Regions from separate parts of the Leucobacter triazinivorans genome, predicted to be linked through region 1. Evidence: predicted binding sites of a transcription regulator. Region 1 holds the regulator's gene; the other holds the start of a gene.
The links. Region 1 encodes HspR, which represses chaperone genes until heat shock. Its sites were predicted from a motif close to AAGTTGAGTCNNNNNGACTCAACTT; they were not measured.
Positions count from the first base shown of each region.

Region 2: a site for HspR is predicted at 10,281-10,305, ahead of EVS81_RS05760 (Hsp20/alpha crystallin family protein). Genes of this name have one in related genera too.

Region 1 is NZ_CP035806.1:2,287,139-2,302,805, forward strand. Features, by position in the region: gene dnaK (molecular chaperone DnaK) at 1-1, shown strand, start outside; gene EVS81_RS10360 (nucleotide exchange factor GrpE) at 4-684, shown strand; gene EVS81_RS10365 (DnaJ C-terminal domain-containing protein) at 677-1,636, shown strand; gene EVS81_RS10370 (heat shock protein transcriptional repressor HspR) at 1,799-2,221, shown strand; gene EVS81_RS10375 (class I SAM-dependent methyltransferase) at 2,440-3,585, shown strand; gene EVS81_RS10380 (helix-turn-helix domain-containing protein) at 3,971-4,291, opposite strand; gene EVS81_RS10385 (DUF4229 domain-containing protein) at 4,373-4,834, opposite strand; gene EVS81_RS15920 (PLDc N-terminal domain-containing protein) at 5,138-5,650, shown strand; gene menD (2-succinyl-5-enolpyruvyl-6-hydroxy-3-cyclohexene-1-carboxylic-acid synthase) at 5,680-7,536, shown strand; gene EVS81_RS10400 (PPK2 family polyphosphate kinase) at 7,643-8,515, shown strand; gene EVS81_RS10405 (isochorismate synthase) at 8,624-9,949, opposite strand; gene ubiE (bifunctional demethylmenaquinone methyltransferase/2-methoxy-6-polyprenyl-1,4-benzoquinol methylase UbiE) at 10,054-11,076, shown strand; gene EVS81_RS10415 (polyprenyl synthetase family protein) at 11,118-12,128, shown strand; gene EVS81_RS10420 (FAD-dependent oxidoreductase) at 12,251-13,627, shown strand; gene EVS81_RS15925 (Ig-like domain-containing protein) at 13,999-15,667, shown strand, end outside.
Region 2 is NZ_CP035806.1:1,250,487-1,266,153, reverse strand. Features, by position in the region: gene EVS81_RS05780 (DUF11 domain-containing protein) at 1-3,514, shown strand, start outside; gene EVS81_RS05775 (SpaH/EbpB family LPXTG-anchored major pilin) at 3,580-5,265, shown strand; gene EVS81_RS05770 (class C sortase) at 5,366-7,048, shown strand; gene EVS81_RS05765 (signal peptidase I) at 7,045-9,543, shown strand; gene EVS81_RS05760 (Hsp20/alpha crystallin family protein) at 9,763-10,242, opposite strand; gene EVS81_RS15765 (YibE/F family protein) at 10,531-12,321, shown strand; gene EVS81_RS05745 (cyclase family protein) at 12,331-13,014, shown strand; gene EVS81_RS05740 (1-acyl-sn-glycerol-3-phosphate acyltransferase) at 13,164-13,790, shown strand; gene EVS81_RS05735 (MFS transporter) at 14,003-15,343, opposite strand; gene EVS81_RS05730 (3-isopropylmalate dehydrogenase) at 15,483-15,667, opposite strand, start outside.

The DNA of each region.
Region 1 (15,667 bases):
GCGATGGTCGACAAGGAACAGCGCACGCCGGGCGAGGATCCCGATCGCGACGATGTTCCTGCGGGGCCGGCTCGGGACGATGCGCCACGCGCGTCGTCGCCGGGATCGGCCGGCTCACCAGCCGCGGGGCCGGAGGCGGATGACGCTTCCGGCCCCGCGCCGCAGGAGGACGCCGACGGCGACCTGACCGTCGACGACATCCTGGGGGCGGAGCAGAGCGCCCACGCCGCGGCAGCCGAGGGCGCCGCGGACGGCGGCGAGACTGCCGACAGCCCGTACCTCGAGGATCTGCGCCGGCTCACGGCGGAGTACGCGAACTACCGCAAGCGCACCGAGGCGAACGCCGAGCGCGACAAGCAGCGCGCCACCGCAGCGGCGGTGACCCCGCTGCTGACCGTGCTCGACGACCTCGACCGCGCCGAGCAGCACGGTGATCTCGCCGACGGGTCCGCGTTCGCGACCATCGCGCAGAAGATCCGGGGCACCATGGAGCGACTCGGTCTCGAGGGCTTCGGCGAGAAGGGCGAGCCCTTCGACCCGCAGCTGCATGAGGCGATCGCCCAGGTGCCGGTTCCGGGCACCGAGCAGCACACCATCCTGGACGTGATCGAGCGGGGGTACCGCATCGGCGATGTCGAACTGCGCCCCGCCAAGGTAGCGGTGGCGGTGGGGGCTGATGGCTAGTCAGGATTGGCTCGAGAAGGATTTCTACCAGATCCTCGGCGTGTCCAAGGACGCGAGCGACGCCGAGCTGAAGAAGACCTACCGCAAGCTCGCCCGCAAGTATCACCCGGATTCGAATCCGGGTGACACCGCGGCCGAGGCGAGGTTCAAGGAGATCAGCGAAGCCTACTCGGTGCTCTCCGATCCCGAGCAGCGCGCCGAGTACGACCAGATCCGCGCCATGGGTGCGGGCGGAGCCCGCTTCACCGCCGGCGGCGGGGGAGCGCAGGGCTTCGAGGACGTCTTCGGCGGCATGTTCGGGGGCGGCCGCGGCGGCACCCACTTCAGCTACCAGCAGGGCGGCGGCCAGGGCTTCGAGGACATCTTCGGCGGCATGTTCGGAGGGGGCGCGCCGCGCGGACCCCAGCCCGGTCGCGACATCCAGGCGTCGACCACGCTCGATTTCGAGACCGCGGTGCGCGGCGACACGGTCACTCTGCAGGCCCCCAACGGGCCGGTGAAGGTGAAGATTCCCGCGGGCGTCTCGGACGGCCAGAAGATCAAGGTGCGCGGCAAGGGCGAGCCGAGCCCGAGCGGCGGGCCGGCCGGCGACATCATCCTCACGATCAGCGTGCGCAAGCACCCGGTCTTCGAGCGCGACGGCCAGAACCTGCGCCTCAAGCTGCCGGTGACGTTCTCCGAGGCGGCGCTCGGCGCGACCGTCGAGGTGCCCACGCTCGAGGGGGCGCCGGTGAAGCTCAAGGTGCAGCCGGGGACGCCGAGCGGCCGTGTGCTGCGCGTCAAGGGGCGTGGCGTCAAGAGTGCGAAGGGCACCGGCGACCTGCTGGCCGAGGTGCAGGTGGTCGTGCCGTCGCACCTTTCGGATTCGGCACGCGAGGCGCTCGAGGCGTTTCGCGCCGTCGAACCGCAGGAGAATCCGCGAGAGGATCTGCTCGCGCGGTCGCGCGGCTAGCGGATCCGGGCCGCTCGGCAGGTGCTCCCGTCGAGCGGCCCGTCACCCGGGTCGGGTGGAGCGTCACCCGGTCGGTCGGAGCGAGCACCGGGCTGAGCGCCTCGCGCAGCGACGAGTCGTCTCTGTGAACACCCCACCGGATCCCTCACGAAAGGACATCTCATGGCGGCGCCCCAGATGGATCGCTACACGCCCGTCTTCGCGATCGCGGCGGCGGCAGAACTCGCCGAGATGCACCCGCAGACGTTGCGGCAGTACGACCGCATCGGGCTGGTGTCGCCCCAGCGCACCCGGGGCAACACGCGCCGCTACTCTCTGCACGACGTCGCGCGGCTGCGCGAGGTCGCCCGGCTCTCGGCCGAGGGGCTCAGTCTCGAGGGGATCCGCAGGGTGCTGCAGCTCGAGGATCGCGTGCGCGAGCTCGAAGGCCGTGTCTCCGAGCTCGAGCACGCGCTGACCGAGGAGCGGCTGCGACGCCCCGAGCGGCGCGTCTTCGCCGCGGGGGCGGCGGGCGGCGAGGTGATCACGCTGCGACGCGGCACGCGGGTGCGGCGCAACGCCGAGATCGTCGTCTGGAAGCCGTAGGGGTCCGCTCCGCGGGGTGGGCGGCGCTGCCGGAGCTGATGCATAGCGTCGCCTTGTTCGCGGAGCTCTCACCCGCTGCTGCTGTGGTGGTCCGTCCCCGTCATCCTGCGCGGAGTCGCAGGATCCATCCGCGCATTTCGCGGGAACGCTATGACATCAGGCGAGCCGCAGGATCCATCACCGAGCGAATCGGAAGCCCGCGCCGCTAACGTGGTGGGGTGAGCGCCGCCGAGACTTCTGACTTCTCCGAGCTCTTCGCGGAGCTGTCGCGGGAGCCGGACTTCGATGCACCCGAGCTGCAGGCCCACGACGCCGCCGACGAGCTGATCCTCGCCACGGCTGCCGATGCGGTGCGCCGACTCGGGCACGGCGAGCTCGTGGTGATCGGGGATCGCCACGGCGCGCTCACGCTCGGCGCCGCAGGAGTGCTCGGCGCGAGGGGGATCCGTACGCACCAGGACCCGCTGCTCGGGGAGCGCGCGCTGGTCCGCAACGCGGAGCGCCTCCGACTGACGGACGCGTTCGCCTCGCACGCGCTCGACGCAGCGCTGCTCGACGGTGCACGAGTGGTGCTGCTGCAGCTGCCGCGCGGGCTCGACGCGCTCGAGGAGATCGCGTCGTGCGTCGCGCGCTGGGCTGCGCCCGATGTGCGCGTCTACGCCGGCGGCCGCGTGAAGCACATGACTCGCGCCATGAACGAGGTACTCGGCCGATGCTTCGCGGAGGTCTCGGCCGGGCTCGGGTGGCGCAAGTCCAGGGTGCTCATGGCGCGGGGCCCGCGGGATCCCGGCCGCCCGTCGTTCCCGCGCTGGGGCGACGATGCGGCGCTTCCGTTCCGCGTGGCGGCGTACGGTGCGACCTTCGGGGGACCGACGCTCGACCACGGCAGTCGGCTCCTGCTCGCGGGGCTCGGGGATGCGGCACCGGGCGCGCGGCGGATCGTCGATCTCGGTTGCGGCAACGGCGTGCTCGCTGTGTCGGCCGCTCTCGCCCGCCCGGAGGCGGCCGTCGTCGCCACGGACCAGTCGGCCGCGGCCGTCGCGGCGACCCGGCTCACAGTCGAGGCCGCGGGTGTGGCCGAGCGCGTCGAGATCCACCGCGCCGACGCTCTGGACGCGGTGCCGGACGGATGGGCCGAGCTGATCCTGCTCAATCCGCCGTTCCACGCGGGCGCCGCGGTGCACGCGGGGGTGGCGCATCGCTTGATCCGGGCGTGCCGTCGCGCGCTCGCGCCCGGAGGCGAGCTGCGCCTGGTGTTCAACTCGCACCTGCGATACCGCGCGCTCGTCGAGCGCGCGGTCGGCCCGAGTCGCCAGGTCGCCCGCGACCGCACGTTCACGGTGCTGTCGGCGATTCGCGGCTGAGCGGCGCCGGCCCGGCCCGCCCCGCGCCGCGCCCCGCCCGCGCCGCGCCGCACCTCCACCGTGCCGCCACCGCCCCGCGCCTCCGCCGCGCCGCGCGCCGCGCGCCGCGCCTCCAGCGTGCCGCCACCGCGCCGCGCCCGCGCCGAGCGCAGGCGTGAAGTGCGAGTCGCGATATGCCGCTAATCCTGCGCCGAAGCGGCAGATCGCGACTCCCACTCGTGCCGTGCCGAGGCAGGACGCAGGACGCAGGGCGCAGGACGCAGGGCGCAGGACGCAGGGCGCAGGAGGCAGAGGCATGAGGCAGGGGCACAGGCGGCAGGCGGGTGCGGGCGCCGGGGGTGGAACGCAGGCGCGAGTCGGCGCAGAACCTGCTCGTGCCGGGCGATCAGCTCTTGCGGCGGTGCTGCTCGTCCTGCTCCGCGCGCGCTTTGATGAGATCCCGCGCCGAGAGCTGGTGCAGTCGCTGTCCGTAGTCGTCAGCGGTGATGCCGCTGAGGAAGGTGCCGGGATCAACGCCGAGCGCGCTTCCGATCCGCACGAGAGTTTCGGCCGTCGGACTCGAGGCTCCGCGCTCGATCTTGCCGATGCTGGTCCAGCTGATCTCGGAGAGTTCGCCGAGATCTTCGAGCGAGATGCCGAGCCGGTGGCGGACTGCACGCACGCGCTGGCCGATCTGCAGCGCGGCGGACGAGTGGATCTTGGACACCGGACTAGCGTGCTCGTCTCGGTTCCGAAGTGCCAGAAGTCAAACGCACTGGCTGAAAACGGCCAGTGCTTCAGGGGTCGATCAGCTCCCCTCGGGGCCCTGCGCTCGGGCGCGCTCCGGAGCCGGAACGTCGCTGGTCGTCTGCGCTGCCGCAGCCGCCTCCGCCCCGGTGGACTCAGCCGTGCCCGAAGTCGCCGCGGCACGCGATGCGGGATCGGCGGGCTCGCCGGAGTGGGCGTCGGCAGAAGTCGGCCCGCCTGCTTCGGCGGCCGCGATCGCGTCGTCTTCGGCGATGTCGTCCGCCGTGCGATCGCGATTGCGCCAGTCGTAGATGCTGGCCGAGGCGGTCTCGCGCGGCTTCGAAAGCAGAAGCAATGAGAGCGAGACGCTGATGAGGGCCGCGAGCACTGCGGCGACGACCGCCGAGAGCATCGGCGAGAATCGCAGTGAGAGCCCGAGCAGGTAGATGAGTGCGAACGGCACCGCGAAGAAGAGCAGGCGCAGCACGGTGTAGGTGATCCAGGCGGAGCGGGGGGTCTTCACGCGTGCGAGTCTACTCGCGGCGCCTGAGCTGAAACCCGGCGTCTGCCCACCGCTCTCGGCTCCGTCCGGATCCCTGCCCCTTGCCGCCGGACCGCCGCTCCGGGCCGTCGCGCCGGGCCACCGCTCCGGGCCGCCGCTCCGGGCCGTCGCGCCGGGCCACCGCTCCGGGCCGCCGGCCTCAGTCCCGCCGGACGCTCCCCGGCCCCCTGTCTCGCCTCGCCCCGGGACCCCATCCCGCACTCGAGAACACAGCGGCGCCGAGGCGACCAGCGGGAAGCCAGACACGGCCGGTACGATGGGGGCATGGTGCGAGTCGTGATTGTCGGGATCGTCGTCGCCGTGGCGTTCACGCTGTACGCCCTGGTCGACGCGGCGATGACCGACGCCTCGCGTGCACGCGGGGTGAGCAAGCCGCTCTGGGTCGTGATCGTCGTGCTGCTGCCGGTGATCGGCGGCGTGCTCTGGTTCGTGATCGGCAAGGGCGCCAAGTCGACCGCGGCGCGGCGTCCCGCTCCCGACGACGATCCGCGCTTCACCGGCACTCGCCTCTCGAACGAGGATCTCGACGCGCACATGCGCGATCTCGAGGAGCGGCTGCGGGAGCTCGACAACGAGACCTATCCGGGCGAGGGGCAAGCGGGGCCGGATCCCGAGCCGACCGCGGAGACGGAGCGCGAGACGACCGAGGGCGCCCGCGACCACGAGGCGCCCGATGAGTCGCGAGGCGCCGAAGACGCCGCAGGGCAGCCGGGCGGGGGCGACGAATCCGCCAACGGCAGCGACGCGCGCCCCGACGGCGACGCGGCGCAGAAGTGAGCCCCGCGCCACGGCCCGCACCGGCGTCGATGTTCGCGGTCGAGTTGCTGGCCGAGCTCATCCGCCGCGGAGTGGAGGACGTGGTGCTGTGCCCCGGCTCGCGGTCGCAGGCGCTCGCGCTTGCGGCGGCCGCCGCGGAGCAGGTCGGGGCGATCCGGCTGCACGTGCGGCTCGACGAGCGGTCGGCAGCATTCTTCGCACTCGGTGTTGCACGTGAAACCGGTATCCCGGCCCCCGTAGTGGTGACGAGCGGCACCGCGGTGGCGAACCTGATGCCCGCCGTCCTCGAGGCGCACGAGGGGCGGGTGCCGCTGCTGCTGCTCACGGCCGACCGGCCGGTCGAGCTGCGCGGGATCCGCAGCAATCAGACGACGGCGCAAGCCGGCGTTTTCGGTGGAGTCACCCGCCTGTGGCGAGATGTTCCGCCGCCCGAGGTCGCACCCGACGGTGATGTGCGCCGGGACGGCGGTCGGGATCCCGGATCCCTCGCCGTCGACGCGCTTTCCGCGGCCACCGGCGTGCTCGGCGCGCTCCCGCCCGGCCCGGTGCACCTGAACCTGGCGTTCCGAGAGCCGCTCTCGGGTACCGAGGGATTCGATGAAATGGTCTCCGCGGGCTTCGCCGCCGCCGCGGAGGAGGCGGCAGAGCTGCGCACCTCGGGAGCGCACGCCGCCATCGGGATGCCGGTGAGCGGACTCGAGGGGCACGACGGCCGGGCCGATGGCATCCGGGCGAGCGGCGGCTCTGCCGGGGGAGTCGAGGTGCACGGCGACCGTGCGAGCGCGCGGTTCCCCGACGCGGACACCCATGTCCACCGGGGCGACGCGCTCGCCGTGGTGGTGGCGGGCGAAGGCGCGGGGCCCGAGGCCGAGGCGTTCGCGCACGCGGCGGGCCTGCCGCTGCTCGCCGAGGCTGTCAGCGGCGCCCGCTACGGGCGCGAGGCGATCACCGCATACGGCACGCTGCTCGACGATCCGTCCGTCGGCGCGCTCGTCGAGCAGGCGATCGTGTTCGGTCACCCCACCCTGACCCGGCAGGTGCCCGCCCTTCTGCGTCGCGAGGACGTCGACGTGATCGTGGTCGATCCCTACGACGAGGCCGACCACTTCGATCCGGCTCGCGACGCGCGCGTGGTGCGCGCGGCGCGGGTGGCCGAGGATCACGATCCCCGTGCGCTGCGTCGCTGGCTGGGGGCGTGGGTGCAGCCGGACCGCGAGCTGCAGCGGCAGCGCAGTACGCTGCACGAGCCGGACCTCGACGCGGCGCTCGCCACCGGCTACAAGGAGCGGAGCGCCTACGCACGGGCCGAGGTGGCCGTGATGCGCGAACCCGTCTCGCGGGAGCTGCTCGTGGAGAGCGTCTGGCGCGCCACCTGGCCGCACGACCGTCTGGTGCTCGCGGCATCGCGCCTCGTGCGCGTGCTCGACGGACTCGCCCCCGCGCGCAAGCTGGAGGTGCGCGCGAATCGCGGTCTCGCCGGGATCGACGGCACCGTGGCGACCGCGCTCGGCGTGGCGGCGACGAGCCAGGCGAGCGACGATCCGGCGCGGGCGGCGGGCACCACGCGGGTGCTCCTCGGCGACCTGGCGCTTTTGCACGATGCGGGATCGCTGCTACTGCCCGAGCACGAGCCGCGGCCGCGCATCCAGCTCTTCGTCGGAAACGACGGCGGCGGCACCATCTTCGACGGTCTCGAAGTGGCCGGATCGGCCGAGCCTTCCGCATACGATCGCGTGATGTACACGCCCCAGGGGGTGCGCCTCGACGCGCTCGCCGAGGCGTACGGCTGGGCGTATCGGCGGGTCGCCACCCGGGGCGATCTCGAACGCCTGCTCACGGAGCCGGTCTCCGGACCGACGCTCGTCGAGATCCCGCTGAGCCGCTGAGCCGCTGAGCCGCTGAGCCGCCCGCCGGCCGAGCTGGGGCCGGGGAACCGAGTGGGCACCCGATGCCACGCCGTACAGTGGAAGTCATCCGAGCAGAGGAGACGGCATGGCGCAGACGTTCTGGACCGGGGAAGCGGCGGAGCTGCTGCGGGTCGGGCCGGGGTTCCGGCTGCAGGACGTGGATCCGGCGGCGACCCCCGGCACCGACGGCGGGAAGAGAGACGGCGCGGCCGAGCTGGCGCGTTCGGCGCAGCAGCTGCGCGGACTGCAGGAGAAGCTCTTCGCGCAGAGCCGTCTCGGGGCGCGGGAGCGGCTGCTCGTGGTGCTGCAGGCGATGGACGCCGCGGGGAAGGGCGGGATCGTGAACCACGTGTTCTCCCAGCTCGAGCCCTACGGCCTCGCGTTGACAGCATTCAAGCCGCCCACGGAGGAGGAGCGCGCGCACGACTTCCTGTGGCGCATCGAATCGCGGGTCCCCGGTCCTGGCGTCATCGGCCTGTTCGACCGCTCGCACTACGAGGACGTGCTGATCCAGCGCGTACGCGGGTTCGCTCCGTCCGACGAGATCGAGCGCCGCTACGGCGCGATCCTCGATTTCGAGCGCCGCCTCGCCGACGATGGGGTGCGCATCGTGAAGATCATGCTGCACATCTCTCCCCAGGAGCAGGCCGAGCGGCTGCTCGCGCGGCTCGACGACCCGGAGAAGCACTGGAAGTACAACGCCGGCGATGTCGAGGAGCGCGTGCACTGGGCGTCGTACATGGAGGCCTTCCAGATCGCCATCGAGCGCACGACCGCCGATCATGCGCCCTGGTTCGTGGTGCCCGCGAACGCCAAGTGGTACGCGCGGGCGGCGGTGCAGCGCATCGTCATCTCCGAGCTGCAGCGGATCGATCCCCGATGGCCCGAGCCCGACTTCGACGTCGCCGCCGAGCGGGCCCGCGTCGCCGGGACGCTCGAGCTGCGCTGGCCGGCGTGACGCCATCCGCCGTGTTCCGGTTCCTCGCAGGTTCGTCGCTCAACGGGCGGTGGATCGTGCGACTGCGTTCGCTGCGCTCTCTTCGCGCAGGGTGACGGGGCGGACGCCCTACGGCGCGAACGCCTCGGTGATGGGCCGCAGTTTGGAGACCGTCTCGCCGAGCTCGTGCTCGGGATCCGAGCCGGCCACGATCCCGCCGCCGGCGCTCGCGACGACGGCGCGCTCCCCGGTCCCGGGATCTGCCGGGCTCACCTGGGCGCAGCGCAGCGCGATGACCCACTCGCCGTCGCCCTCGGCGTCGATCCACCCGACCGCGCCGGAGTAGCGTCCGCGATCGAACGGCTCGAGCTCGTCGATCGCCGCCACGGCGGCCGAGGTCGGCGTTCCCGCCACAGCTGCGGTGGGGTGGAGCGCACCCACGAGCTCCAGCGCCGAGCTGCGCTCGCCGAGACTCGCGCCGAGGTCGGTGGCCAGGTGCCAGACATTGGGGAGCCGGAGGGTGAAGGGCTCCTCGCTCGTGTGCAGCTCGCGCACGTACGGGGAGAGCGCCGTCACAACGCTCTGCACTGCGAACGCGTGCTCGTGCTGCTCCTTGGCGCTCGTGAGCAGCTCGTCCCGGGCTCGCGCATCGCGCTTCGCATCCTCGGGGTGCCGTGCGCGCGTGCCGGCCAGCACCCGTGCGGAGACGGCTCCGCTCGTGGAGCGCACGAGCGTCTCGGGGCTCGCGCCGACGAGCCCGTCGACCGCGAAGGTCCAGCAGTCGAGATAGCGATCGGCGAGTCTGCGCAGCGGGATCCGGAGATCCGCGTCGCGCGGGATCGTGCCGCCGAGCTGACGGGCGAGCACGATCTTCTCCGCCTCGCCCTCGGAGATCCGCCTGCCGGCCTCGCGCACGCCGTCGAGGTAGGCCGCGACCGCGTCCGAGTGCGTCTCTCGGTCCGGTTCGTCCGCTGCGCCCGCCCGCGGGTCCGTCGGCGAGGCGCCGAACGCGGTGCCGGGCCACGACCCCTGCGGGCGCGCCTCGGGACGCAGCGGCGCGCTCGTCGCCGGCGCATCAGCGCACGAGACCTCGGTGATCCACCAGCTGGTCCGGTGCCGCGCGACGAGGATCCGGGGCACCACGAGCACGCTCTCCGCCGCGCTGCGATCCGCGAACGCGAACGCGCCGAGCGCCACGAGCCCGGTGCCCGGCAGGCGCACAGGATCGTCGATCACGGCGGCCTCGGCGATGCGCCGCCACTGCGCCGCGGCATCCCGGAAGCGGGTGGGCCCGGTGAACGTCAGCCGAAGGATCTCGCCGACACCGACGCACCCGCGGTCGTCCCGCAGCCAGAGCAGCGGGTGCTCGGGGTCGGCGAGCGACACGAGGTCGGGCGCTTCTGCGAGCGGTCTCGTGATCGCCCGCAGCCGGGGCACTCCGTGATCAGTGGTCACTCGATCCAATCTACCTCGCTCGCTCGAACGGTCACTGCACGCGGTGCGAGGAGACGCGGGATCCCGCCAGCTCCCCGCCAGTGCGGACGGGCTAGCATGGAGGGGTGACCCGAGCCGATACCGCGACCAAGCACGCCGCCGACGTCTCAGCGATGTTCGACGAGGTGTCCCCTCGCTACGACCTCATCAACGACGTGCTGACGGTGGGCAACGACCGTCTGTGGCGCATCGCCACGACGCGGGCGATCGCGCCCCGCAAGGGCATGCGGATCCTCGACCTCGCCGCGGGAACCGGCACGTCTTCGGCGGCGCTCACCGCGCAGGGCGCGCACGTCGTCGCGGCGGACTTCTCGAGGGGGATGCTCGAGGAGGGGCGCAGGCGGCACGCGGGCAACGACCTCATCGAGTTCGTGCAGGCCGACGCCACCGCGCTGCCCTTCGAGGACGACAGCTTCGACGCGGCTACGATCTCCTACGGGCTGCGCAACGTCGCCGATCCGCGCGCGGCGCTCGCGGAGATGCGCCGCGTGGTGAAACCGGGCGGACGCGTGGTGATCGCGGAGTTCTCCACGCCGCCCTCGGCGATCGTGCGCGGGCCGTACGCGTTCTACGGGCGCCACGTGCTGCCGCGCATCGCCGGGGTGATCAACCGCGACGCTGCCGAGGCCTACCGCTACCTCAACGAGTCGATCGAGGCGTGGCCGCAGCAGGCGGAGCTCGCCGCCTGGCTGCGGGAGGCCGGCTTCGAGCGGGTCGCCTACCGCAATCTCACCTTCGGCATCGTCGCACTGCACCGCGGGTTCGTCCCCCACCGGCCCGCGCCCGTCGAGTCTCCCGCGAAGCAGCCTGCGGCGAAGAAGGAGCCGGCTGCGGCGAAGAAGCCCGCGGCGGCGAACAAGCCCGCGGCGGCGAAGAAGCCCGCGGCGGCGAAGAAGCCCGCGGCGAAGAAGGAGCCGGCTGCGGCGAAGCAGCCCGCGGTCGCGAAGCAGCCCGCGGCGGCGAACAAGCCCGCGGCGGCGGCGCAGCCGGCAGCCGACCCGTCCGCCGGGTCGAAGCCGAAGCCGGCCGATCCTGCGCACACGAGCGGCGACGGGCGCCCCGAACCGAGTACCGGAGATACCCAGTGAGTCGACCAGACGTCTACGACACGGCGACGCAGGCGCTGCCCATGCGCCTCTTCCGCGGCGCGCAGGATCGCCGCCATGCGAAGCAGCTGCAGGAGCAGCTCGAGCTCATCGAGGCCGGCCTGCAGGAGCATCTCCGCTTCGCCTCCCCGATCGCCGATGCTCCCGCGCGGTATCTGATGCACGCGGGCGGCAAGCGCATCCGGCCCATGCTGACGCTGCTGACGAGCGAGCTCGGCGATGGTCCCGACGAACTGGTGCGTCGCGCCGCTCAGGCGGTCGAGCTGACGCACCTCGCGTCGCTCTACCACGACGACGTGATGGACGACGCGAAGCTGCGCCGCGGCGTCCCCGCCGCGCAGACGGTGTGGTCGAACTCGGTGGCGATCCTGGCCGGAGACCTGCTCTTCGCTCGCGCGTCGTCGCTGGTGTCGGGCATGGGCGAGGAGGCGATCCTGCTGCAGGCCCGTACATTCGAGCGCCTCTGCTTGGGCCAGCTGCACGAGACCGTCGGCCCGCAGGCGGGAGAGGACCCGATCGCCCACTACATCCAGGTGCTCGCCGACAAGACCGGTGCGCTCATCGCCACTGCGGCCCGCATGGGCGTGATGTTCGGCAACGGTCCCGCAGAGTACGCCGACCCGGTGACGGAGTACGGCGAGCGCATCGGCGTCGCCTTCCAGCTCATCGACGACGTGATCGACCTCTCTCCGAAGAAGGAGCAGACGGGCAAGCGCGCCGGCACCGACCTGCGGGCGGGCGTCGCGACGCTCCCCTACCTCCTGCTGCGGCAGCGTGCCTCCGAGTATTCCGCCGATGCCGAGCTGCTCGCCCGGATCGACGCCGGCGTCACGGCGATCGCCGAGGGGGCCGATCCCGCGCTGCTCGATCCCGAGGTGGAGGCGCTGCGCGCCCACGAGGTGACGCGCGAGACCGAGGCCACGGCGACGCGCTGGGCCGAGGAGGCGAAGCAGGCGCTCGGGGCGCTGCCGAGATCGTCCGTGCGGCGCGCGCTGGAGCGCATGGCCGACTCGATCGTCGCTAGAGAAGGCTAGCCTTCCGTCGGTCGGCACCCCATGTCATCCTGCGCGACCGGAGGGAGTCGCAGGATCTCACCGAGAACATTTGGATTCTGCGCCCGCGCGCAGAATGACGTCACAGAGGAGAGAGCAGAGCGATGAGCACGATGCGACTGGCGATCGTCGGAGCGGGTCCCGCGGGGATCTACGCGGCCGATCTGCTGCTGAAAGCCGAGCGGGACTTCGAGGTGGAGATCGACCTCTTCGAGCAGCTGCCGGCGCCCTACGGGCTGGTGCGCTACGGGGTCTCGCCCGATCACCCGCGCATCAAGGGCATCATCACGGCGCTGCGCGACGTGCTCGACAGCGGTGCGATCCGCTACTTCGGCAACGTGCGATACGGTCAGGATCTCACGCTCGACGACCTCAAGCGCCACTACCACGCGGTGATCTTCGCGACCGGTGCGATCCGCGACGCCTCGCTGCAGATCCCCGGCATCGACGCCGAGGGCTCGTACGGCGCGGCCGACTTCGTGAGCTGGTTCGACGGTCACCCCGACGTGCCGCGCACCTGGCCGCTCGAGGCCCGCGAGGTGGGCGTCGTGGGCAACGGCAACGTGGCGCTCGACATCTCGCGCATGCTCATCAAGCACGCTGACGACCTGCTGCCCACCGAGATTCCGCAGAACGTCTACGAGGGACTCAAGGACAACCCCATCGAGGATCTGCACCTCTTCGGCCGACGCGGCCCGAAGTACGTGAAGTTCACGCCGCTCGAGCTGCGGGAGCTGGGCGAGGTGCGCGACGTCGACATGGTGATCGACGAGCGCGACTTCGACCTGGAGGACGCGTACGCCGACGAGGTGCTCGCCAAGAACAAGCAGGTCGTCGTGATGACGCGCATCATGGACAAGTGGCGCGCCGAGCAGGGCGAGCGGGATGCCGGGCGGGTCGAGGCGGCGTCGCGCCGCCTGCACCTGCACTTCTGGTCGAAGCCGGTCGAGGTGGTCGTCGAGGACGGTCGCGTCGCCGGGCTCAAGGTCGAGCGCACGGCGCCCGATGGTCACGGCGGAGTCGTCGACACGGGCGAGTTCGAGGTCATCCCGATGCAGTCGCTCTATCGTGCGGTCGGGTACTTCGGCTCCCCCCTCGACGAGATTCCCTTCGACGAGGCGAAGGGCGTGATCCCGAACGTGCAGGGCCGGGTGCACGATCTCGAGGGATCCCGGATCCCCGGGGTCTACGCCACCGGATGGATCAAGCGGGGCCCGGTCGGGCTCATCGGCCACACGAAGTCGGACGCGATGGAGACCCTCGAGTGCCTGTTGGAGGATCGTGACAGTTGGTGGCGTCCCGAGGCGCCCGAGGCCGACGCGGTCCCCGAACTGCTGCACGAGCGCGAGGTGCCCTACACCACGATCGAGGGCTGGCGCCGGCTCGACGAGCATGAGCTCTCGCTGGGCGAGGAGGCCGGTCGCACGCGCATCAAGGTGGTGCCGCGCGACGAGATGACGCGCATCTCGCGCGGGGAGTAGCGCGCCCGGCCCGCGATCGGCTTGAGATCCCGATTCTTGTCGCATTCATGGCGGGATCGCGACGAAAATCGGGATCTCGGTGAGGTGACTGCCCGGGCCCTCCCCGGTCATCCTGCGCGGAGCGAGTGGTGGGTGTGCCGCTCCCCGGTCATCCTGCGCGGAGCGAGTGGTGCGTGTGCCGCTCCCCGGTCATCCTGCGCGGAGCGAGCTTGCGAGCGCAGTCGCAGGATCCATCGCCCCCGGGGGAGCGTGCGGGCGAGCCCTCCCGAAAGCACGCGCGCAATACCCGTTTCCTGTACTAGGATCCAACATGGACACCGTCCAAGCCCGCGGGGAAGCGGGCCGGTGCTCTGCCGAGGGGATCACCGTCCATGCCGCATCACCGCCACTCGCACTCGCACTCGCACTCGCACTCGCACTCGCACTCGCACCGCCACCCGCACCCGAGCCGCCGCGCCCGGGTCCGCCGCCCCGTCTCCGCGATCCTCGCGCTCTTCCTCGCAGCGGGAGCGCTGCTCGGGTTCGCAGCTCCCGCCTTCGCCGAGCCTCCGGTCCCGCCCACTCTCGCGATCATCGTGCCCGCGAGCGGCCAGAGCGTGGACTTCTCGGCGGAGTTGGAGCCGGGCAGCTCGATCGTCTCGGTGACCGGCCCGGGCGCCGTGGCGACCACGATCGTGCCGCCCGCCACCATCGTGTTCTCCTCGACGGCCGCGGCCTCCTATCCCTCCTACAGCTCCCAGGCCCAGCTCGTCTACACCGTCGAGCGCGGCGGGGAGGTCGGGATGGGGGACCTGAACGTCACCGTGGTGCACAGACCGTGGGTGCTCCCGAGCGGCTCGAATCAGGCGGTCGTCGCTCAGGGGCAGACCGTGCAGCTGGGAGTCGCCGCGCGGGGTCAGGGCTTCGACGCCTCGGGCGTCGCGACGAGCGGCGGCTACGCGGTGCGGGCGCCGGGGCCGCAGTTCGGCACCGCCTCCGTCGCGAGCGACGGCACCGTCAGCTTCACCGCCCCGGCGAACGCCGTGCCCGGCTCCGTCGCGACCTTCTCGATCACCGCGACCGATGCCTTCGGGCAGGTCGGTGAGCTCTACACGCCGCTCTCCGTGAGGATCGCGGGCACCGCCGAGGCTGACGTGTTCAGCGTCGATGTCCCCTTCGAGGGCGATCCGGCCGGCACGCGTGTCGAGATCGTCCCGGATCACGCGCGCGGCGCGAACCCGCGGGTGACGAGCGTCACCGCGAACGCGAGCAACGCCTCGGTGGTCTTCGACCAGACGGGCGCGACCTTCACCCCGCCTGCCGGGTACGCGTGGGGCGCGGCGCAGACCGCGTACATCTTCGCCGCGCCGTACACGGTCGACGACGACAACGGGGTGCCGGCGAACGCGCAGATCAACGTGCGCGTGCTGCGGCCGCCGCTGCTCTCCGTCGATCACCCGCAGCGGGCCGTTCCCATCGGCGGCACGGCCACCGCCACGGTGCGGGCGGACAACGATCTCGTGATCCCGGCGACGGGCGGATATCGCATCGTCCAGGCTCCGTCGACCGGAGTCGCGACGGTCGACGACCAGGGGATGGTCTCGTACACGGCGCCGGTCGACGCGATGCCCGGCGATGCCGCGACCGTGCGGATCGAGGTCACCGACACGGTCGGCCAGTCCCGCAGTGTCGACGTCGACTTCGTCGCCTACGTCGGGGCGCACGCTCCCGATATCGACGGGGAGCGGGCGCACTCGCCGTTCGCGGTGAACCTGCTCGACGGGGCGGGCGGCGACGGGAAGCGGCTCGTCGACGTCACGCGCGTCTCGGGCGATGCGACGGTGGTCGCCGACCTCGCCACGGGCGCGGTCGAGGTGACGCCGAATGGCACCTGGCCCGCCGGCGAGGCGTCACACGACATCGAGATCGCCTACACGATCGAGGACGCCGAGGGCGCGACCGACACGGGCGCCGCCGTGTTCCGCGTGCTCGCGCCGCCCGTGTTCGCCGGCGACGATTTGCGGCTGCGGGTCGAGGCCGGCGACCGCCTGGAGTTCTCCG
Region 2 (15,667 bases), 1.0 Mb from region 1:
GGTGTATCTGTCGGTGAACAGCCCGACCGGCGCCCACGGCGAGCACGAGAACCTGCAGCTGACGCTCGAGGCCGCGAACGGTGTGTTCAGGCACTTGCCGGGTGTATGCCTCACCGATGTCGAGCCGGCTTCCGAGATCGTCGATGGCGGCACGTCGGTCGTCTGCTCGCTCGGTCGGGTCGACTGGGGCGCGGCGCTGCGCGTCGACTACGCGGTCGAGGTCGCGCTGACCGCGACCAGCGGCACGGTCACGGTCGTCGCCGGCAGCGAGGGCGAGCAGGGCGCGGTCGAGGCGCAGGCCACGGCTCCGAGCACCACCTATGATCTGGTCTTCGACCCGTTCGTGCCGTCGACGGTGCTTCCGCAGACCAAGACCTTGCCCGAGCGGGCGGTGGGGTTTCCCTTCGGGCTGCGCGTCGGGGCGCACACGGTGCTGCCCGACGGGCCGATCACCTTCGATGTGCAGGTCGACAGCGACGACATCGACGACGCGGCAAGCCTGATCCAGCTGGGGTCCGACTGTCGAGCGGATGCTGCGTTTTCCGATCAGAGCGAGCTCAGTGCGCTACCGGCGTTCGACGCCCGTCTGGCTTCGCAAGCCTGCACGGTGGCGCCGCTCGGCTCGGGCGCATTCCGCGTGACGGTGTCCGAGTACCACATCCCGCCCCTCGTGCGGCCGACGAAGGCGGGCAACGGTGCGGCGCTGCCGAATGAGGCGTACACCCTGATCGCGCTGGGTTTTCTGACCGTGCACGCGCCAGAGCAGCTGAGCGGTGCGGGCGAGCTGCTGCTGACCGCCGGCAATCTCACCAGCGGGGGCGAGCCGGTCGACGATGCAGACCCGGCGAGCGATCAGCAGCGTATCCGCCTGGATCCTCTGGGCACGCACTACCAAGAGATCGACGGGTTGAACCTGGTCGACGGCAGCTGGATCGATATGGGTCTGCGCTGGTCGATCGACAAGAAGGCAACGGCGGGTCAGCACATTCGGCACCGAATGGTGTCGACATACTTCCAGAATCTCGCACCGGCCGAGATTCGCGACACCCCGTCGCAGGGCGTACAGCGCTTCCGCTCGGCGATCAGACTCTCTGTGAACTACGACGGCTATCTGCAGGTGCCGCCCGAGTACCTGGGGCAGGGGGTGGAGGTCGAGGTCTACACCTCTCCTCTGCCGTCTTATCCCAAGACTTCTTTTCCCGAGGTCACCCCGGGCCCCGGTACTTCGGCACCGCATAATCCGGCAACTCAGCCCTGCGCGCGGCCGACGACGGATGCGTCGGTCTGGACGCAGCAGACCCTCACCCCCAATGAGGTCGACCCCAGCGGCGGCACATTCCGCATCTCTGGCGACGCCGCGAGCTGGCAGTCGGTGGTCGTGTCGTACGACTTCTCGAACGCCACAATGCCCGTCATCCGATCGCAGGTCGAGGCGGGCCTCGGCCTGATGCCGGGCTTGAGTGGGCAAAGCCTGGCGTATGCCACGAGCAGCATTTCCAACGGAGTGGCGGGGGAGTGGGCCTACGGCGACTGGAGGGGGAAGGTGACCGATAATGGCACAGCCTATTCGGGCGTGTATCCCAAGGTCGTCGACTTCTTCCGGCAAAAGCCCTACATCGCAGAGGTCACGAAGGAGATCTCCCCGAGTGCCGCGGCGCCCGGCGACGTCGTCACGGTGATCACGCGGCCGTATGCGCGCAACTTCGCAGGAGGCACCGCGTACATCAACCCGATGAGCGTTGATGAGATCCTCCCGGAGGGGCTGTCCTGGGTGCCCGGTTCGTTCAGAGTCGCGGTCGAGGGAAAGCCGATCTCCACACCGCCTAACCCGTCGCACCCGTCCAGCTTCTGGTGGCAAGCGGGTATGTACCAGAACACCGAAACGGTGATGAGCTATCAGGCCGTCGTCACCGCGACTGAGGGTGTACTGACGACGAGTTCGAGCTTCAGGGAAAATTGGCTCGGCTCTCCGGTATTGGCCGAGTCGTCAGCGACCCTGCGGGTGAAGCAGAACACCAAGACGGTGCTCCTCAAGCAGGCCGGTGCCGCCGAGGTGCCGGCCGGCCTCGGCTCGAACACCTGGAAGATCACGCTCACCAACAACGACGTGCTGCCGCAGTCGAGCACCGACATCATCGACCTGCTGCCCTACAACGGCGACCCGCGCGGCAGCAGCTTCAGCGGCACCTTCGCGGTGCACAGTGTCACCTTGAACCCCGGCGAGACGCTGTACTGCTCCTCCGCAGCACCGCAGACGATCTCGGTCGACCCGCTCGACCCGGCCAACGCCGACCCCGGTGACGGGCTCTGGCAGTCGTGCTCGCCGACGCAGGTTCCGGAGGGCACGACCGCGCTCCGAATCGTCGGGGGCGCGCTCGCGGCGAAGAAGAGCAAGACGGTCACGCTGACCTGGTCGCTTCAGGGCGAGCAGGTGGGCGACACCTACTACAACTTCTCGGCGGCGCGAGCGAGCGGCACCGGATTGGCGATGCTGTCCGGCGACCTGGTCACCGTGGTCCGCGACGGCTCGGCGCTGCAGGTGCACGCCCAGTTCGTCTCGGCGACGGGCTGGCGCGCGGGCGACGAACTCACCTGGCAGATCCAGGTGAAGAACTCCTCTCCGAAGCCCGCCTACCAGGTCGTCGTGGGCGACGTGCCCGACGCCGGTCTCGTCGCCGGCGAGGTGACGTGGGGCGCGCCTCCTGCGGGTACCGCGGTCGTGGGCGGGGCGTGGGCACTCGGCACGGTGCCCGCGGGCCAGACCCGCAGTATCCAGGTGAAGACTCCGCTCGCCCGAGACGCCGAGCCCGATCTCGACTTCTTGAACGCGGTGACCGTGAGCAATCCGTCCTCGCCCTACGACTCGGCACGACCCGTTGCCGACATTCAGCGCAACGACACGGTCGACGCCGACACCGATCAATCCGATGTGGGCGTCGCACGGGCGCCGCTCGCCGCCTTCCAGATCGACAAGGTGGGCGAGTCCGGCAACTGCGTGCCGCCCGCGTCCAGCTGCTGGGTGGCCATGGCAGGCTCCGACTGGCGCGTGTACCCGGTTCGGGGTGGCGTGCTCGACGAGTCCCAGCCGATCTGGCTGAGCCTTGCGCCGGTCGACGGTGTCTCCCCCGGCGCAGGGGCTCCGGGCACCGCCACGCGGTTCATCGTCTCGCGCCTGGTGCCGGGCGACTACGCGCTCGTCGAGCACGTCGCCCCGGCCGGGTTCAGCTTGCTGGCGGCTCCGCTGCGGTTCTCGGTCTCTGTGACCGGCGTGCTCACGTTCGACGCCTCCGATATCGCCGCCGAAACGGTCGAGATCAGCGATGCATCGACGCAGGACTTCGGCACGATACCGAGGGCCACCGTGCGCGATGTGCCGAACATGGTCTTCCCCGTCGCGGGCGGTGCCGGTTCCGGCCTGGTCGGCTGGTCGGCCGCGCTGCTGCTCGCAGCTGGCGGAATGCTGCTCGTGCGCACGCTCGCGGCACGACGCAGGTCGCTGCGCGGCGGTATCTGATTCCTCTCGTACCACCCCCCCCTTGGATACCGCCCTGGTGTCCACCGAATGAAAAGGAGTACAAGTTGAGCAAGTTTCGGAGAAGAACTCTCGCGGCTGCGGTGGGGGTGATCGCCACGGCACTGGTTCTGACGGGTTCGCCAGCAGTATTCGCCGATGACCAGACGATCGACCCTCAGGCGGTCGGCTCATTGTCGATTCACAAGCACATCACCCCCGAGTCGGGTTCGGCGGTGGGCGACGGCACCGAGCTCACGCCCGGTCCCGACGCCGATCCGCTCGCCGGCGTCGAGTTCCGGGTGCGCCAGGTCGAGGGCATCGACCTGGCCACCAACGCCGGCCAGCGCAGCGCATCGCAGCTCGCGTCGACATTCGCGGGCAACCCCTCGGCGATCACCGCGGGCGGGTACACGCTCGGCGCCGATCGCACACCCGCGCAGCCGACCACCGACGCCGCCGGTCTGCAGTACTTCGGCGACCTGCCCGTCGGCGTCTACCTCGTCGAAGAGGTGGGCACCCCGTCTCAGGTGAACGGTGAGGACGTCGTCGTGACGCCCGCGGCTCCGTTCATCGTGACGGTGCCGATCACCGTCGACGACGGCGCCGGCGGCACGTCATGGCTGTACGACGTGCACGTCTACCCCAAGAACTCCATCACGTCGGCGTCGAAGACGGTCGTCGATGGCGATGTCGCGAAGATCGGCGACGTGCTGACGTGGGGCATCACCGGCACCATCGGCGGTTCTCCCGTCGATCTCGACGGCGACGGCTCGATCAGCGGCCCGTACGAGGAGTTCAACATCGCCCGCTACACGATCGTCGATCCGCTCGACTCGCGACTCGAGTACGTGACGACGCCCGCGTACTCGGTCCAGATCGTCGATCCCGCAGGGGTCGTCGCCGCCGAGACGCTGACCGAGGGCGACGATTTCACGTTCACCGCCCCGGCAGCAGGCAATGACAACACCCTGATGGTCGACTTCACCCCTGACGGTCTGCAGAAGATGATGGTTCGTCACGGGCACCATGTGGTGCTCACCTTCTCGACCCGCATTACCGGTCTGGGTTCGGTGGAGAACGTCGCACAGATCTGGCCCGACGGCTTCGATATCGATTGGCAGCCGGGCGAGCCCGGCGGCCCGGTCACCACGAATCCTTCCGAAACCAAGTTCGGCGGTGTGATGGTGCTCAAGACGAACGACGCGCAGCCCGCGGCCGCGCTTCCCGGCGCCAAGTTCGAGGTGTACACGGAGGTCGACGGAGACGGGCGACCGGTCGCGGCCAGCAAGGTGGTCATCGACGATGGTGCAGCCGGCGTGTCCCAGTGGGAGACCGCTGCCGACGGCACCCTGACCATCGACGGCCTGCGCCACAGCGATTGGGCCGGGAACGCGCAGGTCGTCGACACCGACGGCGATGACGAGATCAGCGACGAAGAGGGCTTCGTGCAGTACTACCTCGTCGAGGTCGTGGCACCCTCCGTCAACGGTGTGGATTACTCCCTGCTGCCGATGCCGGTGCCGTTCACCGTGACGGGCGAGGCGTCGACCGACCCCGCGCAGCCCGATCTCACGGTGGTGAACGTGCCCAAGAACGCCGGGTTCTCCCTGCCGCTCACCGGTGGCGCGGGCATGACGCTCATCATCGTCCTCGGTGCGCTGCTCGTCGCGGGAGGCGCTGCGTCGTTCCTGGTGACCCAGGCTCGTCGCCGCAGCAAGAACACCGAGCAGGTCGCCAGCGCCTTGCTGTGATCGATTCTGCCGATGAGTGAACAGCGTGGTCGGGCGGCGTTCGGCCGCCCGACCACGCTGTGAACGTCAAGTCGCCCACTCGACCAGGGAAGGAGGGAGCATGGCCGTGCGCACGATCGACGAGAGTCGGGTGCGGCTGCCCGGTGCACGCTCGACGTCGCGGCCGCGCCGCGGCTGGCGAGCTCGCTCGCGCGCGCTGCTGGGTCCCTGGCCCCTCTGGCGAATCGGGATCATCGGGGCCATCACCGCCGGAGTGGCCGTGATGTGCTACCCCGCTGCAGCCATCTGGTTCGACGATCGGGTGCAGGCAGGCCAAGCGTCGGGCTACGGAGAGAAGACCGGGAGCGCCGGAGCTGCCGACCTCGCGGCCGAGCTCGAGGCGGCCCGTGAGTACAACCGCAGCCTGCCCAACGGCCCCCTGAGAGACCCGTATGCCCTCGATGACTCGGGCAGACCGAGATCGGTCGGCAACGGTGAGCCCGCATACGAGGCGACGCTGAACAGCGACCCCAACGGCATCATGGCGCTGCTGCGCATTCCCAAGATTCGCGTCAATCTTCCGATCTTCCATCACACCGATCCCGAGGTGCTCGATATCGGGGTCGGTCACCTCTTCGGCTCCGGCCTGCCGGTGGGCGGCGAAGACACTCATTCCGTGTTGACGGCGCACTCGGGGATGGTGGGTGCGAGGCTGTTCAACGACCTCCATCACTTGCGCACCGGCGACCGATTCTACGTCTCGGTCGCGGGCGAGACCCTCGCCTACGAGGTCGATCAGCGGCTCACCGTGCTGCCCACGCAGCTCGATGCGCTCCGGCAGGTCCCCGGCGAGGACTACATCACTCTCGTCACGTGCACCCCGATCGGCGTGAACACCCACAGACTGCTCGTGCGCGGTACGCGGGTGCCCATGACCAAAGCCGACGAGGCGCGGCTCGAGGCAGTCACTGAAGAGGGGCCGGGCTTCCCCTGGTGGGTCCTCCCTGTTCCGGCAGCGGTGCTGCTGCTCGCGCTGGCCACCCGTCCCCTGGCACGCGCGCATTCCGCGCATCGCAGGCCCGACGTCGCACGCACGGGTGCCGACCGTCCGATGATCCGCATCGCGTATCGCGCGCCCCACTCGGCCGAGCTCGCGGCGTGGCGTGAACACCGCAGGCGGGCGTTGCCTCGGGCATCGCGCTGGCCGTCCTCGGTCGGCGCCTTCACCTGGACGCTGTTTCTGGGCGATCAGCGCCTGGGGGTGTCGGCCGAAGCTCGTTCCACGCCCGACGCGGTGTTCGCCGAGATCGCGAGGCTTCCGCAGCTGTCCCTGGTGCTCGGACTGCGCAGCAGTCGCAAGCGGGGCACCCTCTGGCTCATCGGTGCGCACGGCTCGGACGGTTCGGTGGCGCCGCTGCTCATGGGGTTGACCCCCGAGAGTTTCCCGGGTGTTGCCGATCTCCGCGGGCGCGAGGCGGTCGACCTGCTGCACCGCGCTGAGCTGCCGTTCGGGGCCTCCCCGGTCCCTCCGCCGGTGGCGCCGGCCGCTGCACCGGTGGCGCCGGTTGCTGCACCGCTCAGAGACCCGGGTTTCGAGGCGCCGGGGCTTGCACCTCGTGCAGAGGTACGTCGCGAGTCGGTGCCGGGAAGCGATGGGACGCGCATTCCCGGCGACGCGCTCGAGAACGGCGACGCGCTGGCGCACGGCGATGCCATGACGTTCTCGGAAGCGATGACGCTCTTCGACGAGACCTCGTACCGCGATGCGCGGCCACCCGTTGCGCGTGAGGCGGTGCTCCAGTGACTGACGCGGTGCAGCAGAATGTTCCGTCCATGGGGGCGACGATGCAACCGCGGGGGGCGCGGTTCTGGCAGTGGTCGCGGTGGAGGCGCCCCGCGGCCTGGCTGTGCTGGGTGGCTGCGGCTGCCGCTGCCACCCTGTTGATCTGCGCACTGCTGGTTCCCGCCATCGTCGGCGGTGGCGCGGCCACGATATCGAGCGGCTCGATGGCTCCGGCGATTCCGCAGGGCAGCCTCATCGTCTACCGGGGTGTCGCGGGCGTGCACGCGTGCGAGCTCAGCCCCGGAGACGTCGTCACCTATCAGCGCCCGGGCGCCGAACTGATCACCCACCGGGTGGTGGGGATCACCGATGGGGTCTACGGAGACGACACGTCGTGCCGCCTGACCACTCAGGGCGACGCGAACGCCGCAGCTGATTCGCCGGTCTCACCGGCGTGGATCCGAGGGGTGCAGATCCTTCACATTCCGCAGCTCGGATGGGCGTGGCAGGTGCTCACTCCGTTGGGGTTCGCCCTGACGGCACTCCTGCTGGCGGTCGGGTCGGTCATCGCGGGGATCTCGCTGTGGCGGGTGCGCGGCGAGATTCAGTGGCAGGGGGTGGTGGATGGGCTGCCGACTCCGCACGTGCTGCATCATCCGGCTCAGTGGCCCGCGGGGTCTCTGAGCGCTGCGGGTGCTGCTGGCGTGGTGGGCGCTGCGGGTGCTGCGAGTGCGGTGGGCGCTGCGAGTGCGGTGGGCGCTGCGAGTGCGTCAGCGCAGATTCTCGGTGCGCCGGATCCGTCCGGCTCGGCAGATGCGCAGGCGCACAACCGACGCGAGCCACGCCTTGCGCGACCCTGGCGCGCCACCCGCGCCTGGGTGCGACGCAAGCGCCGGGCCGGGATCCTGCGCGTCGCACTGGTGCGAGTCCGGCTTCACGCCGCCTGGGCGAAACTGCGCGACGCGCTGCGCAGGCCCGCTCACGAGACCGACGCCGCGGACGCGGCCCCCGCGCCTCCCGCCGCACTGCTCCCGACCGATCGCAGCGGCTCGGCGCCTCGCCCGGCTGCACCCCCGATTCCGACGGAGGCGCATCCGCTCGCTCCGGTGCCGGATCCCTCGTCTGCTCCGGTGCCGGATCCCTCGTCTGCTCCGGTGCCGGATCCCTCGTCTGCTCCGGTGCCGGATCCCTCGTCTGCTCCGGTGCCGGGCGACCCGTCGGGTTCCGAGTCGGGTCATTCGCACATCCCCGCCGTCCAAACGATCGAAATGGAGAACGCTATGCAAGACCAGGGCCCGCGAGAGAGCGACAGCTCTGCTCCGCAGCTCCACTCGTCCTCACTCGACCTCCCCGATTTCGACGCGCTGGGCGACTGGGCCACAGAGGGGCTGGCCGGTCTGGCGCGAGAGCATCCCGAATCTTCGGCCGCGTCCTCGGCAGCGACGCTTCCGACTGCGTCGCAGCGTCCCGCCGGAGGCGCGTCCGACTCGCCGCTGTCGGGTGCGTCCCCGGTCTCCGCGGCTTCGGCGCCGCAGCTGCCCGAAGCTCTGGTCGAGCGCCCCTCGGAGTCGCTGCCGACCGAAACGGACGGCACGGATACCGCGGAATCGAATGTCTCCCCGTACGGATTCATGTTCCAGGGCGAGAGCTCGTCGAGGGAGTTGCTGGCCAAGCGCGAATCCGTCATCGCAGAGCGGGAGCGGCTGCTCGAAGAGCGCGAGGAAGCGCTTGCGGCGCATGCAGACGAGATCGTGCAGCGCGCTGAGCAGGCGAGCAGTCGGCTTCGCGCCGCGGTCGATTGGGAGACGAGGGTCAAGGCCCAGGAGGCCGATGTGCAATCGAGGCAGCAGCAGCTCGCACGTGATCGCGACATCCTGTCTTCCGCGTACGCCGCATTCGAAGATCAGAAGTCGCGCACCGTCGAAGATCTGCAGACCCGCTCCATGCGCATCGTCGAAGTCGAGAACGACCTGAACGGCCGAGTCGAAGACGTCGAGCGCCGCGACCGACAGCTCCGCTCCGAGCGCGAGGCGCTCAATGCGCTGCGCGCCGAACTCACCGAGCGTTCGGAACGCCTCGATGCGTTGACGGGCGACTACGCGGCGCACGACGACTATCTGCGCAATCGTGCCGCCGAACTCGAGAAGATGCGGCGTGAGGTGGCGGCCGAGCAGGAGCGCTCGCGGCGCAATGCCGAGCGGCTCGCCTCGGAGTGGGCGGCGCTCGAGCGTCAGCGCGACGATCTCGTCGCTCGGGAAGAGCGGGTCAGCGAGGCGAAGTCTCAGGTGCAGGCGACGGCCGATCGACTCGCGGCGAGCGCGGCCCGACTGCAGGAGCAGAAGACCGAGTTGCAACTGCAGACCGACTATGTCAAGACGTACGCGCAGCAGATCTCCCAGCGCGAGGAGAAGCGCGAGACGATCTCGCCGCCCGTTATCGGGGCGACGCACGACGAGCCGATGCCCGAGTGGATGCCCGTGGCCGCCAGCGGGCATGTGAGCGCGCGCAGGCCGTGAGCGGCCGCCGCTGCTCGTGGGCGGGCGTCCGCTGTGGGCCTCGCTGCTCGTGGGCGAGCGTGGCTGCTCGTGAATCAGCGTGGCTGCTCGTGAATCAGCGTGGCTGCTCGTGAGCGAGCGTCGCTGGGCCACGCGGCAGGCGCTCGCGTCGCCACGCACAGACGCGCGGAGCCCCGGAGAGAGGGATCCCTCGCCGGGGCTTCGCGCGTGGCGGCGGTGCTACGCCTGCGCGTTCTCGAGTCGGCGACCGTCGAGTCCCGCCGCGGTCGTGTCGCCCTGGGCGGTCTCTGCCTCGATCACCGGTCCGCTCGACACCTGCACCTTGCGCGGCTTCGCCCGCTCGCTCACCGGAATCGTGACGCTCAGCACGCCATTGTCGTAGCCGGCGGAGATGTGCTCGGTGTCGATGCCCTGGCCGAGACTGAGCTGGCGCAGGAAGCTGCCGGGCGTGCGCTCGCGCGTGATCCACTTCACGTGATCGTGGTCGGGCAGCGTGCGTTCGGCGCGGATGGTCAGCAGCTGGCCGTCGACGTCGATATCGACCGATCCGGGATCCATGCCGGGCAGATCGGCCGTGAGCACGTAGCGGTCGCCGTCGCGGTACAGATCCATCGGCATCTGACGGGGCCCCCGTGCGGGGCCGTCGAGCAGAGCGCCGGCGAGGCGTTCCATCTCTCGAATCGGGCTGTAGTTCGCCATCATGTCACCTTTCGTCTGGTCTCGTCGGAGCGCAATTGAAGTTGAGTGAAGTCGACTCAACGTGAAATCAGATTAGCACTCTCGGGTGGGGAGTGCTAAGGGGCGTTCGCTGAGGGCGAGCGCATCCGGGTGGCGTGGGCGAACTCCGCTCTCCGTGTGTTGCCGCCACCGCCCCACCGCCCCACCGCCCCGCCGCCCCGCCCCACCGCCCCACCGCCCCACCGCCCCGCCGCCCCACCGCCCGCGGCCCCAGGCCCGGAGCTGGTCCACGGATAGGATCTTCCTATAATGAGATGCATTATCGATACTTGGAGAGTGTGGTCGGCTCGGCTCTTTGGCTCGCGCGACCAGCCGGATCCCAGTCAAGGCGCCGATACGGCCTCGGCCGCCGAACCCCGGCTCGCCCCCGAACCCCGGCTCGACCCCGAACCAGGGGTCGACCCCGAACCCCGGCTCGCCCCCGAACCAGGGGTCGACCCCCTGGGCCACACCCGCACCCATCCCCCCAACCGCACCCAGCCCTACCCGCACGCCCAGCCCTACCCGCACACCCGGCCCGACGCTCACACCCACACCCGCCCGCGCGTGCCGAGCGGTGCGGTTGCGGCATCGCCGTCGGCGCGCGTCGCGACGCTCGGCCTGCTGCTCCTGGTGGCAGCGGCGACCGCTGGGGGACTCGTGGCGCTCTGGCCGAACGATTCCGACGTGGCGAGGGTGGCCGATCGCGCGATGTATGTGGCAGAGGGGGCGACCTTCGAGCGCGGCGAGGTGCTGCGCATCGAGGAGGGATGCGAGAGCGCCGCTTCCGGATTTCAGGCCTCCGAGGCCACCTGCTTGCGCGCCGGCGTCGGTCTGCGCTCGGGGCCGGACGCGGGCCGGTTCATCGACGTGCAGCTGCGCGGTGCGCTCGCCACAGCCGGCATTCGGCCCGGTGATCATCTCGAGTTGCTCGCCTACCCGCTCGACTCTGCCCCGGATCCGACTGCCCCGGATCCGACTGCCCCGGATCCGACTGCCCCGGATCCGACTGCCCCGGATCCGACTGCCCCGGATCCGACTGCCCCGGATCCGACCGGCGCAGACCCGACCGGCGCAGACCCGACCGGCGCTGATCCGACCGCCGCAGACCCGTCCGGCGCCGATCCCGCCCTCTCTGCGACATACGGGATCGCGCGGGGCTACGACGCCATGGGGGTGTTCCGGGGCTGGCAGCTCCTCGTGCTCGTGCTCGTGTTCGCCGCGGTGGTCGTGGCGGTGGGGCGCTGGCGCGGGCTGCTCGCCCTCGCGGCGCTCGGGGTGGCGGCGTGGGTGCTGCTCGCGTTCGTGCTGCCCGCGCTCGTGGCGGGCGGCCCGGGCCTGCTCGTCGGCGTCGTCGGATCGAGCGCGATCATGTTCGCCACCCTCTACTTCGTGCACGGCCCGAATCTGCGCACGACCGCTGCGCTCGTCGGAACCCTGTGCGGGATCCTCATCATGGCGGGCATCTCGCTGATCGCCGTGCAGGCCACCCGCCTGAGCGGGGTGGGCGACGAGGCCTCGGGTCAGTTGGCGGGGCTCGCGTCGCAGATCGACTTTCGCGGGCTGCTCAGCTGCGCGATCATCATCGCGGGCCTGGGCGTGCTGAACGACGTCACCATCACGCAGGCATCCGCGGTGTGGGAACTGCGCGCCGCGGCGCCGGCGATGTCGCGCCGCGAGGTGTACGCGCGCGCCATGCGCATCGGCCGCGACCACATCGCCTCGACCGTCTATACGGTCTTCTTCGCCTATGTGGGGGCGGCGATGAGCGTGCTCATCCTGCTGTACCTCTACGACCGTCCCATGCTCTCCCTGCTCACCCACGAGGACATCGTCACCGAGATCGTGCGCACCCTCTGCGGCAGTGTGGGGCTGGTGCTCGCCGTGCCGATCACCACCTGGGTGGCGGCGCTGCTGCTGCCCCCGGCCGACCATCGCTCCGCGCTGCCGGATCATCGCTCCGCGCTGCCGGATCATCGCTCAGCGCTGCCGGATCATCGCTCCGCGCTGCCGGATCATCGCTCAGCGCTGCCGGATCACCGCTCCGCGCTGCCGGAGTAAGCTGAGCGCGTGATCGACCTGAGCCACCCCATCGTCAGCGGCATGACGGTCTACCCGGGAGATCCCGGCGTGCGCGTCGACCCGGCGCTCACCGTCAGCGCCGACGGCGTCGCGGTGGCGCGCCTCGCTCTCGGATCCCACACCGGCACGCACGTGGACGCGCCCGCCCACACGATTCCCGGCGGGCGCACCGTCGACGCGTTCGACCTCGACGAGCTGTGCGGCGAGGCGCTGATCCTCGACGTCTCCGATCGCGCGGTCGACGGCACGCGCATCGACGCGACGGCGCTCGAGCTCGACGGCCTCGCCGAGGCACCGCCCATCGTGGTGATCCGAACGGGGTGGGATCGGCACTTCGACGCCCCTCGCTATCTGCGGCACCCCTACCTCGACGTGGCCGCTGCGGACCGTCTGCAGCGGCTCGGCATGCGCGTGCTCGCGATCGACACCCTCAGCCCCGACCGCACCCCGGCCGCCCACGAGACCGCCGACTTCGCCGTGCACGCCGTCGTGCTCGGCGCCGGCGGAGCGATCGTCGAGAACCTCCGCGGCGTGGAACAGCTCGAACCGCTCGGGAGCCGTGTGTGGCTCGGCATCTTTCCGCTGCCGCTCGCGGGCGCGGACGGGGCGCCCGCGCGCGTGGTCGCGGGGCCGCTCGGGGCGGGCGGGGCGTCCTCCGAGCATGCGGTCTGATCGGGGGAGCAGCCTGATCCCGGGGGCCCGGCCCGGCCCGGCCCGGACCGGACCGGCCCAGCCCCGGCCCGGCCTGATCCGCGGGCGGCCCTGCCCGATCCCGAGCGGCATATCCGGCTCGGCGCAGCGTACCCGCGTACGCTGAGGGAATGACTTCGCACTCCGCGCGCGCCGCCATCGCCCGCGTCTTCTGGCGCCTGTCGCCGTGGCGCCTCGCGCGCGAGACCGAACCGGTCGCCGGCCCGCGCATCCTCGTCGGCGCACCGCACACCTCCAATTTCGACTTCCTGCTGATGCTCGCCATCGCCTGGGACGCGGGCATGCGGATCCACTGGCTCGGCAAGCGCGAGCTGTTCCGCGGAATGGCGGGCCCCGTGATGCGTGCGCTCGGCGGCATCCCGGTGGACCGCGCGAACGCGAGCGGGGTGGTCGACGAGGTCGTCGCGCGAGCGCGTCGCACCGAGGGCTTCCTGCTTGTGGTCACCCCTGAGGGCACCAGGCGGGGAGCGGGGTGGCGCAGCGGTTTCTACCGGATCGCGTGGTCGGCCGGGCTGCCCGTCACCCTCGGGTTCGCCGATGGGTCCACGAGGACGGCGGGCCTGGGCCCGACCCTTGCGCTCACCGGCGATGTGGGGGCCGACATGGACCGGATCCGCGCGTTCTACCGTGACAAGTCCGGGGTGCGTCCGCAGTACCGCACGGAGCCCCGGCTGCACGACGAGGCCGGGCTCACCCGGCAGCTCGCGGAGGGCCGGGAGGGCCGGAAGCGCGACTGAGGGGTCGCACCCCCGGCGGCGCGAGGCTGCTGCTGCGTGATGCAGTGGGTGCCGCGGCCCAGCGCGCGTGCCCTCGTACCCGTCGAGATCCCGAATCCTGCCGCCCAGCGCGGTGTCGCGCGACGGAAATCGGGATCTCGACGGGGTGCCGGGGAGAGAGAGGAGCAGATCAGGGGGAGTGCAGGAGAAAGGAGGAAGGCGCACCCCCGGGATCAACCCGGCAACGAGGGATGCCGCTCGCCCGTCGGCTGCTTCGGGATGAGCAGCGAGAGCACGAGCGCGATCACCCCGGCCGCGATCGCCAGCCAGAAGCAGACCTCGAAGGCCTCCCGGCTCGGCACCGCGCGCCCCTCGAAGTCCGTGCTCATCGCAGCGAGCACCCCGCCCATCACGGCGGAGGCGCTCGACGTGCCCACCGAGCGGAAGAGCGCGTTGAGGCCGTTCGACGCACCCGTCTCGTGCGCGGGCACGGAGCGCATGATGATCATCGGCATCGCTGCGAAGGTGAAGCCGATCCCGATCCCGATGAAGATGTTCGCGGCGAGGATGTGCCACACCTCGCTCGACCACAGCAGCACGAAGACGTAGGCGAGCACGATCGCCGCCGTGCCGCCGGTGAACAGCGGGCGGGGTCCGATCGTGCGCTCCAGCCAACCCGACAGCGGTGAGATCACCATCATCACGAGGCCGGCGGGCATCACGATGAGGGCCGCCTGCATCATGTCGAGGCCGAATCCGGATCCCGAGGCCACGGGCAGTTCGAGCATCTGCGGGAATGTGACGTTCGACGAGAACAGCGCGAAACCCATGCCGATCGCGGCGATGTTCGTGAACAGCACCGCGGGGCGCGCGGCCACGCGCAGATCGAGCAGCGGATCCGTCGCCCGTAACTGATACCAGCCCCACAGCAGCAGCACGATCACGCCGCCGATGCCGCAGCTCAGCGTGAGCGGAGCGCCCCAGCCCCACTCCGCTCCGCGCGAGACGAAGAGCAGGATCCCGGTGAGTCCGAGCGCGAGCCCCGCCGCGCCCAGCAGGTCGAGGCGGCCCGCGGTGCGCAGCACATCGCCCGGCACGAAGAGCGCGACGAGCGGCAGGCCGACCGCGCCGAGCGCCGCCGCCAGCCAGAACAGCGCGTGCCAGTCGGTGTGCAGCGCGAGATACGCGGCGATGGGCATGCCGAGGGCGCCGCCCACGCCCATCGTGGCGCTCATGAGCGCCACGGCGGTGCCCAGCCGCTCGGGCGGCAGCACGTCGCGCATGATGGCGATCCCGAGCGGAATCACTCCGGTCACGGCGCCCTGCAGCGCGCGGCCGATGATCACGCCGACGATCGACCCGGCGACCGCGGCGATGAGCGAACCCGCGACGAGCAGAGCGAGCAGCACCAGCACCACGCGCCGCTTGCCGTACATGTCGCCGAGACGACCCGAGATGGGCGTGGCGACGGCGGCGACGAGCAGGGTGATCGTCACCACCCAGGTAGTGTCCTCGCGCGAGGCGTGCAGCAGTTCGGGCAGCTCGGCCTGCAGCGGCACGACGAGGGTGAACATGAACGACGAGCAGAGCCCCGCGAAGGCGAGCACCGCGACGGTCGCCCAGCGCGGCGGGGTGCGGGAGAGGCGCCGTCTGGCCTCCTCGTCTCCGCTCTCCACCCGACCAGGCTATCGTGCTGCGGCGCGGGGCGACGGGTTACGACAGGCGCGAGGGCGCGAGCTCCGCGAGCACGCCGAGCAGCGAGTCGGGCACGAGCCCGGCGTCGGTGCGCCCGTCGCGCACGAGCTCGGCGACTCTGGCGCCGATCTCGGAGGTGGTGGCACCCATGCCTGCCCCGGCGAGCGCGGGCAGCGCGCCGAGCACCTCGACCGTGGCGGCCT